2 regions of the Bradyrhizobium sp. 153 genome follow, and region 2 is predicted to be linked to the other one. Evidence: predicted binding sites of a transcription regulator. Region 2 holds the regulator's gene; the other holds the start of a gene.
The links. The regulator HrcA, encoded in region 2, represses chaperone genes, less so after heat shock. The targets are predictions, from matches to a motif close to GTTAGCACTCNCNNNNNGNGAGTGCTAAC.
Positions count from the first base shown of each region.

Region 1: IVA91_RS09415 (co-chaperone GroES) is a predicted target of HrcA. The motif match lies at 4,167-4,195, and genes of this name have one in related genera.

Region 1 covers NZ_JADPKH010000033.1:27,892-35,245, reverse strand. The annotation lists gene IVA91_RS09435 (glycoside hydrolase family 130 protein) at 1-831, shown strand, start outside; gene IVA91_RS09430 (hypothetical protein) at 1,329-1,508, shown strand; partial or broken gene IVA91_RS09425 (hypothetical protein) at 1,622-1,885, opposite strand; gene IVA91_RS09420 (Crp/Fnr family transcriptional regulator) at 2,270-3,031, opposite strand; gene IVA91_RS09415 (co-chaperone GroES) at 4,228-4,545, shown strand; gene groL (chaperonin GroEL) at 4,688-6,328, shown strand; gene IVA91_RS09405 (hypothetical protein) at 6,564-6,794, opposite strand; gene IVA91_RS09400 (hypothetical protein) at 6,937-7,116, opposite strand; gene IVA91_RS09395 (hypothetical protein) at 7,168-7,354, opposite strand, start outside.
Region 2 covers NZ_JADPKH010000097.1:42,360-49,713, reverse strand. The annotation lists gene dnaK (molecular chaperone DnaK) at 1-1,712, opposite strand, end outside; gene IVA91_RS24760 (hypothetical protein) at 2,108-3,049, shown strand; gene pncA (bifunctional nicotinamidase/pyrazinamidase) at 3,193-3,915, shown strand; gene grpE (nucleotide exchange factor GrpE) at 3,976-4,593, opposite strand; gene hrcA (heat-inducible transcriptional repressor HrcA) at 4,687-5,775, opposite strand; gene rph (ribonuclease PH) at 5,943-6,656, shown strand; gene rdgB (RdgB/HAM1 family non-canonical purine NTP pyrophosphatase) at 6,667-7,302, shown strand; gene hemW (radical SAM family heme chaperone HemW) at 7,289-7,354, shown strand, end outside.

The DNA.
Region 1 (7,354 bases), on a different contig from region 2:
ACCTTTCGGTCCGGAATGATCGCGGCAGACGGCGCGGTCAGCGTCGATCCAACGACGCGCCTGGCCTCGAGCCCTACCATTCTCGTGCAGACGCAGGGGCCCGCCGGATACGATGTCGAGGTTGCTTTCCAAAGCGGCGAAGATATCAGCGAACGGGTCATCTTTCCCATTACCGCATCTCAGTCGAATGGCATTGAGGATGCACGCTTCGTGCAGTTCAACGATGGCGAACGACAGATCTACTACGCGACCTACACCGCCTATAGCGGTAGGGCGATCAGGTCGGAGCTAATTGAGACGTCCGATTTCGTGTCGTTCAGGCTGTCCACTCTGAAGGGCAGCGCCGCTCGCAACAAGGGCATGGCGCTCTTCCCGCAGAGGATCGGCGGCCGGTATGCCATGATCGCCCGGCAAGACAATGAAAATCTCTATCTCATCTATTCCGACGACCTCTATACATGGGACGATGGCGGCCACGCGCTTCTGAAACCCGAATTCCCGTGGGAGTTCGTGCAGATCGGCAATTGCGGATCGCCCATCGAACTGGATGCGGGATGGCTGCTGCTAACCCACGGTGTCGGGCCGGTTCGGAAATATTCGATCGGGGCAGCGTTGCTGGATAAGAACGATCCCTCGAAAGTACTTGCGCGCCTGCATGAACCCTTGCTTCGACCCGACCCGCCCGAACGTGAGGGATATGTCCCAAACGTCGTGTACACATGCGGCGCGTTGCGACATCACGACAAGATCATTTTCCCCTACGCCGTCTCGGATACATTCTCAAACTTCGCGACGATCAACATCGCCAGTCTGATGAACGCCATGGAATGAACGATATTTTGTTGTAAAAGCAGAGATTGCAAATGGCCAAATGAGAACCGCGGATCAGTAAATGATCGGTGCAACGTGAACGGCGGAGCGGCTCTCATCTGGTTTCGAAATAGAAGAGTCATGCTTCCAGAAAGCGGCATCCGTCGGCGCTACCCGGATGTCCGTGAAGGGCTCAGAAGCGGAACGGCAACAGGATGTATTGCATTGCATCACAGTACGGCCCGCGTTAGAGCAGCTGTAGGTTTAGAGATAGATCCATGTCATACGCCTACAAGCTGAATGAAGACGTTCGCCACCAGCCACAAGGGCCACAAGGACGTGCTGCTACTGAGCGTCCAATGATTTACACCATCGTTCAACATATGCCCATCGAGGCAGATGGACGTATTAGATACCGCATCAAGTGCAAATCGGAGAAGATCGAGCGAGTCGTTACGGAAGATCAGCTTTCGTATTCTCAGTGATCTGGCGCGCTTTTTGACGGTAGGATTCTAGTCATGCTGAACGATCGCGAAAATATCCTGAACGCGCTCCGCGAAAAACCACTCAAAGTCTACGAAGTCATGAGACGCGCCAACATCGTGAATGAAGAAACTTGCCAATCCCTCCTGTTGAAGATGCGAGACGAAGGGTTGGTGAAGTTCGATATTCACAAAGGGCGATGGCTCATCGGATGATATTCGAGAAATTGCGGCGACCGTCCAGCGTTGATCACTGGAGACTCGCCCCGGCGATCAAGAACACGCTCGAACTTGTTGAGCAGGGTCTAATTCGGAACGCTGCGCGGGACTCAGTGGTCTTGCGGAAGACATTCCGGGCAAGTGTCGCCGATCCAACACGTCCCCAATCTCAGCCGCGGCTTGATCGGGAGACAGGCCGGGCGGCGGATCTTGTCTCGCGATATCAGGGCTCGGTCACGGGCGTGCGGGTCGGCACGGTCCCGCTTCCATCCATGCTCCTCGCACTCGCGGATGGCGCCAGCGTCCTGCAGCGCGGAAATCGCGCAGCCGCCTAGGGTCCAGATCGCCGGCCGTCTTTCCTTCGTCATCAGCATATAGATCGCTCCTGCCGGGACGAATCCTTCCCCCTCGCTCGTTCCCGGCGGTTAGCAAGTGGCAGGGATTACGGATCGCTGGGCACGGGCTTGTCCACGTGTTCCGTGGGTCTGTGCAGAACCTATGTGGCCGGCGCTGGGTCTTCCTTCTCGCCGGGATCGGCACTCGGTGCCTCGCCGGGCGCACCGGTAGTCGGCGCAAGAGACTAGGATGCCGCGGACTGCGCTCAAGTGTTTCGCTACGCTCGACTCGCCGACGGATCCGCTAAGCAGTTCGGCTTATCCGCCCCACCACACCGATGTACACAGCATCGGCGGAGCAGTGGAATCGTTTCCGTCCGTCTGCGCCGGGCTGCGCGCTGCCGTCGCGCGGCAGGGCCCGACTCACCGCTGGTCGAGCGTTCGTGATCTAACAAGGCCAGGGTTGCCTGATGGGGCGGTAACCGTCGAAAAAATCTTCTCGACTTCGAGACGTATCGTACCGTGGCATTCACACGCCGCTGCTGCGAGTCGAATTGGGTCGATCTCGATGTGGCCTCGCCGATCCGACCGAATCGCTCCTGACGCACGCAGATTACGCATTAGGAGCGTCACCGTTGTTCGTCGCACGCCGAGTATCTCCGATAGCGCTTCCTGAGTCAGCGGCAGGACATCGGTGTCGATACGGTCGCGAAAACTTAGCAACCAGCGTGCCATCCGGGCTTCCACCGGATGCAGTGCGTTGCAGGCTCCGCCGAGCTGAAGCTGCACCAGCATCGCCGTGATGTGGCTCTGGACCGCACGTCGGATTGCGGGGCTCCGGCTAAAAGCGGCGTGAAACCGCGAGACGGAAATCCGCGAGGCGGTGCCTGCCGCGCGAACGACGGCCGTGATGGCGGAGGGCGACGAGCCCAGCACGGAAAGTGTGCCTAGGGCGCCCTCGCATCCGACTACAGCACTACCAACGGTCTGCCCACCCGCCATGTCGATCATGAGAGAGATGACGCCGCTGTGAGGGAAGACGACATGCTCGACCTGGTCCCCCATTCGCGACAGCAGCGCGTCCTGATCGAGTGCGACCCTCTCCAGATCCGGCGCGAGCAGAGCGAAGTCTCCTGACGGCAGTGCTGCCAAAAGGCGGTTACCGATCCCGGCAGCGCTCGTCACTGCAGATGACCCTTACGACGCTCGAGTCCGGCTTGTGTTCGTATAACGTGATTCAACGGCCTGCACACGGCTTCGTTCTCAACGACCAAACTCCTATCTACTAGTAAGCGCTAGCCGACTGTTCTGCTCCCCGTCCTCGCATAGATAGAAATGCAGTGGAACGAGACAATTGCGAAATGCGCATGGGTAACACCGTACGGCAGCTTGCTCCATCCGCCGGCAAACTTTCTTGAGATTTCGGGCAAACTAATTAGCGCGAGTTCCTGCGTGCCTTCGCTTGTGCGCGATGATGCGGCCTCGAACGAAAATAAAACGAAAGTTTCTGCGACAGGAAATGATGTGTGGTTCCGCAGCGCCGTGTTTGGACTGACGGGAATTGCCCGGCATCTTTGGCGAGCTTCCGGGCAGGTCCCCGCCTCGCGATCTCTAGACCGCTCATTGCCTACTGGTCGACTTGCGAGTGAGCACGTGGCGACGTCGGCTTGCGTCCTGGTCCATGCCTGTGCAGTTTGAAGTCAAGTATGGACTGCGCAGTGGACACGAGCTGTCGGTCTACTCGTCGTGCAAAAGGCCAATTTCGCTTGGCCTGACCCTCACCCTATCTGGCAATTTCTCCCGCCTGGAACGCGTTCTGCAAAGGCTTTAGGTTGCGCCAATGCTTACTATCAACATCAATTGGGATTAGTTTCTCGCGGCCTTGGGGACGCTGGTCGTGCTGGCGTACTACGCGAACGGACGATTCACGAAACTCGAGACCAACGTTGAAACGCTCAAGAAAGCCGTTGAGGCACACGCACAGCAGACGTGCTGTGCGTAAACGAGAACGTCGCAAATCCTCAGTAAGCCGATCGAAAGCTCCCCCGCGATCTTGTTCAGCACACTCGCGCGTCCACGCGGTCAGCTGGTCCTTGACGCTGGGGCTCCGGCGGCAACAGATCTAATTGTTCGACCTTTTGCGACCATCACCTCCGCTCGTACAGCAGGTTCGCACTTTCCCTCCGAACCGTGCTTCACGAGGTCCGCCGCCAGCCTTATGTCGACGAGAGCCAACGGAAACGACATCGGTACCAAGTTAAAGTCTAAATCCTCGACCGAAGCCCTTGCGCCCCCGTGTCGCAGGCTTATGTGAAGAGCGGTTAGCACTCGCCCAATCCGACTGCCAATCCAGAAATAATCACAAAGCCGAGGAGGAACGCATGAAATTCCGTCCGCTTCACGACCGCGTCGTGATCAAGCGCATCGACGCCGAAGACAAAACCGCTGGCGGCATCATCATTCCGGACACTGTCAAGGACAAGCCCTCGCAGGGCGAAATCGTCGCTGTCGGCCCCGGTGGCCGCGACGAAGCCGGCAAGCTGATCCCGATCGACCTGAAGGTCGGCGACCGCGTGCTGTTCGGCAAGTGGTCCGGCACCGAGGTCAAGCTCGATAGTCAGGAACTGCTGATCATGAAGGAAGGCGATATCATGGGCGTTCTCACCAATCTGCCCGCCGCCAAGAAGAAGGCCGCGTAAGCGCCAGCCAGTTTTCCTTATCCTGGGGATTCTGCGTCGCCGGGTTCTCGAAGGATAAGGCCCCGCAATTCGAATCTCATCCCTCAAAAGCCGCTTATTCATGGGGCCCTGAGGGTGTGACTAGTTGAAAACGGAGATCATCATGTCAGCAAAAGAAGTCAAATTCGGCGTCGACGCCCGCGACCGCATGTTGCGCGGTGTCGACATTCTCCACAATGCGGTGAAGGTCACGCTCGGCCCGAAGGGCCGCAACGTCGTGCTCGACAAGTCGTTCGGCGCTCCCCGCATCACCAAGGACGGCGTCACCGTCGCCAAGGAGATCGAGCTCGAGGACAAGTTCGAGAACATGGGCGCGCAGATGGTGCGCGAAGTCGCCTCCAAGTCCGCCGATGCGGCCGGCGACGGCACCACCACCGCAACCGTGCTCGCGGCTGCGATCGTCCGTGAAGGCGCCAAGTCGGTTGCCGCCGGCATGAACCCGATGGACCTCAAACGTGGTATCGACCTCGCGGTCGAGGCCGTGGTCGCCGACCTCGTCAAGAACTCCAAGAAGGTCACCTCGAACGACGAGATCGCCCAGGTCGGAACCATCTCGGCCAACGGTGACGCGGAGATCGGCAAGTTCCTCGCCGACGCCATGAAGAAGGTCGGTAACGAAGGCGTCATCACGGCGGAGGAAGCCAAGTCGCTCGTGACCGAACTCGAAGTGGTCGAGGGCATGCAGTTCGACCGCGGCTACATCTCGCCCTACTTCGTCACCAACGCCGACAAGATGCGCGTTGAAATGGAAGATGCCTACGTTCTCATCAACGAGAAGAAGCTATCTCAATTGAATGAATTGCTTCCCTTGTTGGAAGCCGTGGTGCAGAGCGGCAAGCCCCTCGTGATTATCGCCGAGGACGTCGAAGGCGAGGCCTTGGCCACGCTGGTGGTGAACCGTCTGCGCGGTGGGCTGAAGGTCGCGGCCGTCAAGGCGCCGGGCTTCGGTGATCGCCGCAAGGCCATGCTGCAGGACATCGCAGTGCTGACCGGTGGGCAGGCGATCTCGGAAGATCTCGGTATCAAAATGGAGAACGTCACGCTCAACATGCTCGGTCGCGCCAAGAAGGTGATGATCGACAAGGAGAACACCACGATCGTGAGCGGCGCCGGCAAGAAGGCCGACATCGAGGCGCGCGTATCCCAGATCAAGGCGCAGATCGAGGAGACCACCTCGGACTACGACCGTGAGAAGCTCCAGGAGCGTCTGGCCAAGCTCGCCGGCGGCGTCGCGGTGATCCGCGTCGGCGGCGCGACCGAGGTCGAGGTGAAGGAGCGCAAGGATCGCGTGGATGACGCGATGCATGCGACCCGCGCCGCGGTCGAGGAAGGCATCGTCCCGGGCGGCGGCGTCGCGCTGCTGCGTGCCGCCGAGCACCTCAAGGGTATTCGCACCAAGAACGACGACCAGAAGACCGGCGTCGAGATTGTGCGCAAAGCGTTGTCCTACCCGGCCCGCCAGATCGCGATCAACGCAGGCGAGGACGGCTCGGTCATCGTCGGCAAGATTCTGGAAAAGGATCAGTACGCCTACGGTTTCGACTCGCAGACCGGCGAGTACGGCAACCTGATCTCCAAGGGCATCATCGATCCGACCAAGGTGGTTCGCGTGGCGATCCAGAACGCAGCCTCGGTCGCGGCGCTGCTGATCACCACCGAAGCCATGGTCGCCGAGCTGCCCAAGAAGGGCGGCGCCGGTCCGGCGATGCCTCCGGGCGGCAGCATGGGCGGCATGGACTTCTAAGTCCAACCGCTTAGCGCTCAAAAAGTTAAAGAAAGGTCCGGCAGCGATGCCGGCCTTTCTATCCCGCCGACCCTAGTCGTATGAAGCTGACCGCTCTCAGGGGGCAACGTGGGGCAACACCAGAAAGGACGCCAGTTCTCAGAAATAGCGTGATAATCCGGACTGAATCCAGAAATATTCGGCGTGGATCCGGCCGAGCGAACTGCTACCATTGGCGATGCGATAGTCAGGCTCGCTAGCTCAACAAAGTACGGACCTTCATGGCGGCGTCATAGATCTCGATCTGAAGCATCGGATAAACCGGCTTTAGTTTTCGACCTGATGCTTCAGCGGCGTCGACAGTGTCAAACTCCGACTTGAAATGGCCGTCGATGATCGTCGCGAACCCATCGGTAGGAGGTCGATCGGCTCGTACCGGTTTCTTCGGCTCTGGCTCGTCAATTGCGAAAACGGGTGCTTTCATCATAATTCCTTTTCCAGGTCGCCGCCGTTAGTCGCTCAGGCTGGTCGGCAGCTGCCGTGAATGTTATTGCTTCACCTTTAAAGGAGGAGCGCAAGGGTAGAGACCGCTGTAGAAGCAGCACAAGTTGCTCCTATCAATTCGCGGATCATCCGATGAGCCATCGCCCCTTGTGAATATCGAATTTCACCAAGCCTTCGTCTCTCATTTTCAATAGAAGAGATTGGCCCACTTCGTCATTCACGATGTTGGCGCGTTTCATGACCTCGTAGAGTTTGAGCGGCTTCTCGCGGAGCGCGTTTTGGATATTCTCTCGATCATTCAGCATGGCTGCTCCCCGCAAACGCAGAAACGCTGAGGTTTATGTTGAATAAGCTGTTTAGATCAGCGCGAGTTTGATCTTGCCACCTTCAAGGGTTCCCGCCGCCAGAGCGTCGCGAGCCATCTTTTCGATGGTCAGCCAATTTGTGAGAAGGTACTTCTGCGCCTGAAGTTTCGTTGGGAATTTGGTTTGCAGAATGCAGCCCTGCCGTGCGTTCCCATTCGCAATCTGAAACGATACCGTT
Region 2 (7,354 bases):
AGCGCTTCCTTGAGGTCGCTGACGGCATCCTCGATGGCGCGGCGCTCGCTCTCGGCGACCTTCGAACCGTGCTCGGCCAGCGCCTTCTCGGTCGAATGCACCAGGCCATCCGCCTCGTTCTTGGCGGTCACCGCCTCGCGGCGCTTCTTGTCCGCCTCGGCATTGGCCTCGGCGTCCTTGACCATCTTCTCGATGTCGGCTTCCGACAGGCCGCCCGAGGCCTGGATGCGGATCTGCTGCTCCTTGCCGGTGGCCTTGTCCTTGGCCGAGACGTTGACGATGCCGTTGGCGTCGATGTCGAAGGTCACCTCGATCTGCGGCATGCCGCGCGGCGCCGGCGGAATGCCCATCAGGTCGAACTGGCCGAGCATCTTGTTGTCGGCCGCCATTTCGCGCTCGCCCTGGAAGACGCGGATGGTGACCGCGTTCTGGTTGTCCTCGGCGGTCGAGAACACCTGGCTCTTCTTGGTCGGGATCGTGGTGTTGCGGTCGATGATGCGGGTGAACACGCCACCCAGCGTCTCGATGCCCAGCGACAGCGGGGTGACGTCGAGCAGCAGCACGTCCTTGACGTCGCCCTGGAGCACGCCGGCCTGGATCGCAGCACCGATCGCCACGACCTCGTCCGGGTTGACGCCCTTGTGCGGCTCCTTGCCGAACAGCTGCTTCACGACCTCCTGGACCTTCGGCATGCGGGTCATGCCGCCGACCAGCACGACTTCGCCGATCTCACCGGCGGTGATGCCGGCGTCCTTCAGCGCTTTGCGGCAGGGCTCGATGGTCTTCTGCACGAGGTCGTCAACCAGCGCCTCGAACTTGGCGCGGGTGAGCTTCATCGTCAAATGCTTCGGCCCGGTCTGGTCCGCGGTGATGAAGGGCAGGTTGATCTCGGTCTGCGTCGTCGAGGACAGCTCGATCTTGGCCTTTTCAGCGGCTTCTTTCAGGCGCTGCAAAGCGAGCTTGTCGTTGCGCAGATTGATGCCCTGCTCCTTCTGGAACTCGTCGGCCAAATAACCCACGAGGCGCATGTCGAAATCTTCGCCGCCGAGGAAGGTGTCGCCGTTGGTCGACTTCACCTCGAACACGCCGTCGCCGATTTCGAGAATGGAGATATCGAAGGTGCCGCCGCCGAGGTCGTACACCGCGATGGTGCCGGCCTTGGTCTTGTCGAGGCCATAAGCGAGCGCGGCCGCAGTCGGCTCGTTGATGATGCGCAGCACTTCGAGGCCCGCGATCTTGCCGGCGTCCTTGGTTGCCTGGCGCTGGGCGTCGTTGAAGTAGGCGGGAACGGTGATGACGGCCTGATCGACCTTCTGGCCGAGATGGGCTTCCGCGGTCTCCTTCATCTTCTGCAAGATGAACGCCGAAACCTGCGAGGGCGAGTAGGTCTGGCCGTCGGCCTCGACCCAGGCGTCGCCGTTGGAAGCCTTCACGATCTTGTACGGAACGAGCTTCTTGTCCTTCTCGACCATCGGATCGTCGTAGCGGCGGCCAATGAGGCGCTTCACTGCGAAGAAGGTGCGCTCGGGATTGGTGACGGCCTGGCGCTTGGCCGGCTGCCCGACGAGGCGCTCGCCGTCATCCGTGACGGCGACGATCGAAGGCGTCGTGCGCATGCCTTCGGAATTCTCGATGACTTTGGCGTTCTTGCCATCCATCACGGCGACGCACGAGTTCGTGGTGCCGAGATCGATCCCAATGACCTTTCCCATGGTCCTGATATCCTTCTTTTTGCGGCAGGTTGGTTTGGGCCCAGAAGGCACCCGATCCAAACCCCCTAAGATCAAACATCCGCGATATTGCGATGATTGAGGCTCATATAGGAGGGGGGGAGGGGCCCGCAAGGACCGAACGCAAGTTTCGGCCGTGAAAACATTGGGTTTTGGAAGATCATATCCGGGCTCAACCGCCCTTGCGGGTGAGGAAATATTAACAGGTTCGGGTCTCAGCAAGCCCCGCCAGCGCAATCTGCCCCACCCTGTTACGACAAGGCCAAACCCGCTAAAAGGCGGACCGGCCGGGCAGCCGCAGCACAGCTGCTCCGCGCGACAATGCGGCCCGGTGGCCGACCATCGAACGGCCTCAATGTGAACCAATCAGAGTGCCCATGAAGCTGACCCGTCCCCTCGCCGCGCTCGCCATCCTCATTGCCTCGGCGCTTCCGGCCCTTGCCGCCGACGCCGTTTACCCGCCTGGCTTGCGCCTCGGCATGGTGCCGCTGATCGGGCTGAGCACGGCCAAGACCTTTCCGGGCTTCGAGAGCGAGGACGGCAATGTCAAGGTGCTGATCACCGAGCTGCCGCCGGCGGCCTATGGCGAGGTCGTGAGCGCCTTCAATTCCAATCCGGCCGGTGCGAACGGCGTCAAGCAGGACAAGATCGAAACCCCCGCGGGCCTTGCCTATTTCACCACCGAAAGCGGCAAGGCCGGCGATACCCCGGTGAGGCGCTATTCGATGATTGTGCCGGGCGCCGGCTTCTCCGGCTATGTCGCGGTGCAGATTCCGGAGAATGCGACCAAGATCTACAGCGATGAAGCGGTGCGCCAGATGTTTGCGACCGCCGTCACCCGCAAGCAGGTCTCGGCCGAAGAGCAGATCGCGCTGATGCCGTTCAAGATCACCGATCTCGCCGACTTCAAGGACATCCGTACGCTGGCGCCGGGCTCGAGCATCATCCTGGCCGACGGCGACGAGAGCACGGGCTATGAATCGAAGCCGTTCATGATCCTCGGCCTGATTGGCGCCACCCCCCAGCAGACCGACGACCGCGCCCGCTTCGCCCAGGAAGCGGCGCTCCAGATCCCCGGCGTGCGCGAGTCGCGCGTCACCATGTCCGAGCCGATCCGCATCAACGGCCAGCAGGGTTTCGAGACCCGGATCGACGGCGTCAGCGGCAAGGACAAGGTTCCGGTGACGGTGGTGCAGTGGATCCGCTTTTCAAGCGGCGGCACCTCGCTGCGCATCATCGCCAGCGCCCCGCGCGACCAATGGCCAAGCGCCTTCACCCGCTTCCGCGCCGTGCGCGACGGCATTCAGCCGAAGGGCTAGCTCCCGTACGCGGGAGCGGTGAGGATCCGCCGACCCAAGCCCAACCCCTCGCCAAGACCGACTGCATTTTCGGGCTTCTGTTCGCACACAAGCGGAACTAGGCTTGGCCTCCATTGGGTTCATTCCTGGAGGGGAGACGAACGATGCTGGATCGGCGACACATCTTGGCGGCGCTTGCGACCACGGCGCTCGCGGGCCTCGCACCAACCGCGCTGTTTGCGGCCGCGTCAATCAAGCCTGACGAAGCCTCCGCGCTGCTCGTGATCGACGTGCAGAATTGCTTCCTGCCCGGCGGCAGCCTCGCGGTGAAGGAAGGCGAGCAGGTGGTGCCCGTCATCAACAAGATCGCAAAAGCGTTTGCGAACGTGGTGATGACGCAGGACTGGCATACGCCCGGGCACATCTCGTTCGCTTCGGTGCATTCCGGCAAGAATCCGTTCGAGACCGTCGATCTTCCCTACGGCAAGCAGGTGCTGTGGCCGGACCATTGCGTGCAGGGCACCGACGGCGCCGCGCTGTCAAAGGATCTTGCGATCCCGCACGCCGAACTGATCATCCGCAAGGGTTTTCACAAGGAGGTGGACAGCTACTCGGCCTTTCTCGAAGCCGACGGCAAGACCTCGACGGGCCTTGCCGGCTATCTCAAGGGCCGCAAGATCAAGCGCGTCTTCGTCGCCGGTCTCGCCACGGATTTCTGCGTCGCCTGGACCGCGCTCGATGCGCGCAAGGCGGGCTTCGAGGTCTATGTGGTGGAGGACGCCTGCCGCGGCATCGACACGCAGGGTTCGCTGGCAAAGGCCTGGGCTGATATGGCCAAGGCCGGCGTGAAGCGGATTCAGTCTGCGGATATCGCGGTGACCGCGTAATAATTTCGCGCAGTCATTCCGGGGCGGCCCGAAGAGCCGAACCCGGAATGAGGCCAAGGTTCAGTTTGCCGCGCTGTTCGGCTCGTTGGTGTTGGCCGCGGGCGCGGCCTTCGCGCCGCCTTTGGCGACACCGACCAGGGCGGGACGCAGCACGCGCTCGCCGATGGTGTAGCCGGCCTGCACGACCTGCACCACGGTGCCCGATGGCACCGACGCATCGGGGACTTCGAACATCGCCTGCTGGAAATTAGGATCGAACTTCTGGCCCTGCGGATCGAACTTCTTGACGCCGTGCTTTTCCAGCGCGTTGAGCAGCGAGCGCTCGGTGAGTTCGACGCCTTCGATCAGCGAGATCAGGCCGGGATCGGCCGCGGCACGCGCCTCGGCCGGTACGGCATCGAGCGCGCGCTGGAGGTTGTCGGCGATGTCCAACACGTCGCGGGCAAAGCCGGTAATGCCGTAGAGACGGGCGTCGGCGACCTCCTTGCTGGTGCGCTTGCGCAAATTCTCCATCTCGGCCAGCGTCCGCAGCATGCGGTCACGCGCCTCGGCCGCTTCCTTCTGCAACGTCTCGACCGAGCCCGGCTCGGGATCGTCGGGCATGATGTAAGGCTTCGACACTACCGGCTCGCCGGTCGGCGCGGTCGTGTCTTCGGGTTGCCGGTCTTGATCGGTCATCGGCTCTAATCTCGAACTCGTTTCCAGGGATTGTTGGCCCGGATATCGTGCCTAAGCGTACGAAAATCAAGCGCCCGTGATCGGGAACGCCGGTCAGCCCCCCAAAAGCCGACTGACGATGCGGGCGGCGTAGTCCACCGTCGGGATCACACGGGCATAATTCAGCCGCGTCGGGCCGATCACGCCGAGAACGCCGACGATATGGCCGGCGGCATCCCGATAGGGCGAGATGATCGTGGAGGAGCCCGACAGCGAAAACAGCTTGTTCTCACTCCCGATGAAAATTCGCACGCCTTCCGCGGTCTCGGCCCGGCCGAGCAGGTCGATCACGCCGCGCTTGGTCTCGAGATCGTCGAACAACAGGCGCACCCGCTCGAGGTCCTCCAGCGCGTGCAGATCTTCCAGCAGATTGGCGTGGCCTCGGACGATGAGCTGGCGGTCCTCGTTCTCGCCTCCGGACCAGCTCGCGATGCCGGCCGCGATCACCTTTTGCGTCAGCTGATCGAGCTCGGCCCGGGCCTCGCCGAGTGCGGTCTCAAGCTCGAGCCGCGCTTCGGCCAGCGTGCGGCCACGAATCCGTGCATTGAGGAAATTGCCGGCTTCGGTCAGCGCCGAGGAGGGAACTCCGGGCGGCAGCGTCAGCACGCGGTTTTCGACCTGGCCATCCTCGCCGACCAGGATCACCAGCGCTTTCTCCGGTTCCAGACGAACGAACTCGATGTGCTTGAGCCGGGCGTTGGATTTTGGCGTCAGCACGACCGCGGCGGCACGGGTCAGGCCCGACAGCCGCATCAAGGCCTGGTCCAGCGCCGCCTCGACCGATTGCGCCTGGCCGACCGACGAAAGCTGACTCTGGATGGATTGCCGTTCGGCCTCGGTGAGGTCGCCGACCTGCATCAGGGCGTCTACGAAGAAGCGCAGTCCGAGTTCCGTCGGTAGCCGGCCGGCGGACGTATGGGGCGCATAGATCAGGCCGAGCTGTTCCAGGTCGGCCATGACGTTGCGGACCGAGGCCGGCGACAGCGGCATCGCGATCAGGCGCGAGATATTGCGCGAGCCCACCGGCTCACCGGTCGCGAGATAGCTTTCGACAATTTGACGAAAGATGTCGCGGGAACGCTCGTTGAGCTGGGCAAGGCCTGCGCGCGGCGCGATCAGATGCATCGGATCGTGATGGGCCACAGACGGTAACTCCTCTCAGATACTCATAATTTGTCCATCCCGGACGCTTCTGACAAGCGTGGCGTTTGCGGGCCCGAAATCAGGGGTGAAAAAACCTTGCCGCCCACCCTCACCCCACCTACAAGCACCGCGAATAGCCTTTCCCGTGAGTTTTTGGAGGACTTCCCATGCGGCCAAGCCGCCGTGCGCCCGACGAATTGCGCCCCGTGACGCTGGAGCGCGGCGTGGTCAAATATGCGGAAGGCTCGTGCCTGGTGAAATTCGGCGATACTCATGTGCTGGTCACCGCCACGCTGGAAGACCGCCTGCCGCCGTGGCTGAAGGGCCAGGGGCGCGGCTGGGTCACCGCCGAATACGGCATGCTGCCGCGCGCGACCTCAGAACGCACCCGCCGCGAGGCCTCCGCCGGCAAGCAGAGCGGCCGTACCGTCGAGATCCAGCGCCTGATCGGCCGCAGCCTCCGTACCATCGTCGATCTCGAAGCGCTCGGCGAGCGGCAGATCACGGTCGATTGCGACGTGCTCCAGGCCGACGGCGGCACCCGCACGGCTGCGATCACCGGCGCTTGGGTCGCACTTGCCGATTGCATCAACTGGATGAAGGCGCGCAACATGATCAAGGCCAATGTGCTGCGCGACAACGTCGCCGCGATCTCCTGCGGCATCTATAATGGCACGCCGGTGCTCGATCTCGACTATGCCGAGGATTCGGAAGCCCAAACCGACGCCAATTTCGTCATGACCGGCGATGGGCGCATCATCGAGGTGCAGGGCACCGCGGAACGCGAGCCGTTCACCGAAACCGAGTTCCTGGCGCTGATGGCGCTGGCCCGCAAGGGCGTCGCGCGTCTGGCGGACTTGCAGAAACTGGCTGTGGCGTAGTCAATAGGCCATGCACCGCCGAATCACGGACAAGCTCGTCATCGCCACCCACAATCCCGGCAAGCTCGCCGAGATGCGGGAGCTGCTTGCGCCGTACGGCATCGAGGCGGTGTCGGCTGGTGAGCTCGGCTTGGCCGAGCCCGAAGAGACCGGCAACGATTTCCGCAGCAACGCCGCGATCAAGGCGATCGCGGCGGCGCAGGCGACCAAGCTTGCCGCTTTCGCCGACGATTCTGGCATCGTGGTCGACGCGCTCGACGGCGCGCCCGGCATTTTCTCCGCGCGCTGGGCCGGGCCGAACAAAGACTTCGCAGCGGCGATGGCGCAGATCGAGCGCCTGCTCCAGGAGCGCGGCGCGACCACGCCCGACAAGCGCAAGGCCCATTTCGTTTCGGCGCTCTGCGTCGCCTGGCCCGACGATCATCGCGAAGAGGTCGAGGCGCGCGTCGACGGCACGCTGGTCTGGCCGCCGCGCGGCACCGCCGGCTTCGGCTACGATCCGATGTTTCTGCCCGATGGCCATAGCCGCACCTTCGGCGAGATGGAGAGCATCGAGAAGCACGGCCTGCCGCCCCTCGGCCTCGGCCTGTCGCATCGCGCCCGCGCCTTCGTAAAACTGGCGGAGATCTGCCTTGAGCCGCGCTAAGGAAGCCTTCGGCGTCTACGTGCATTGGCCGTTCTGCCTGTCGAAATGCCCC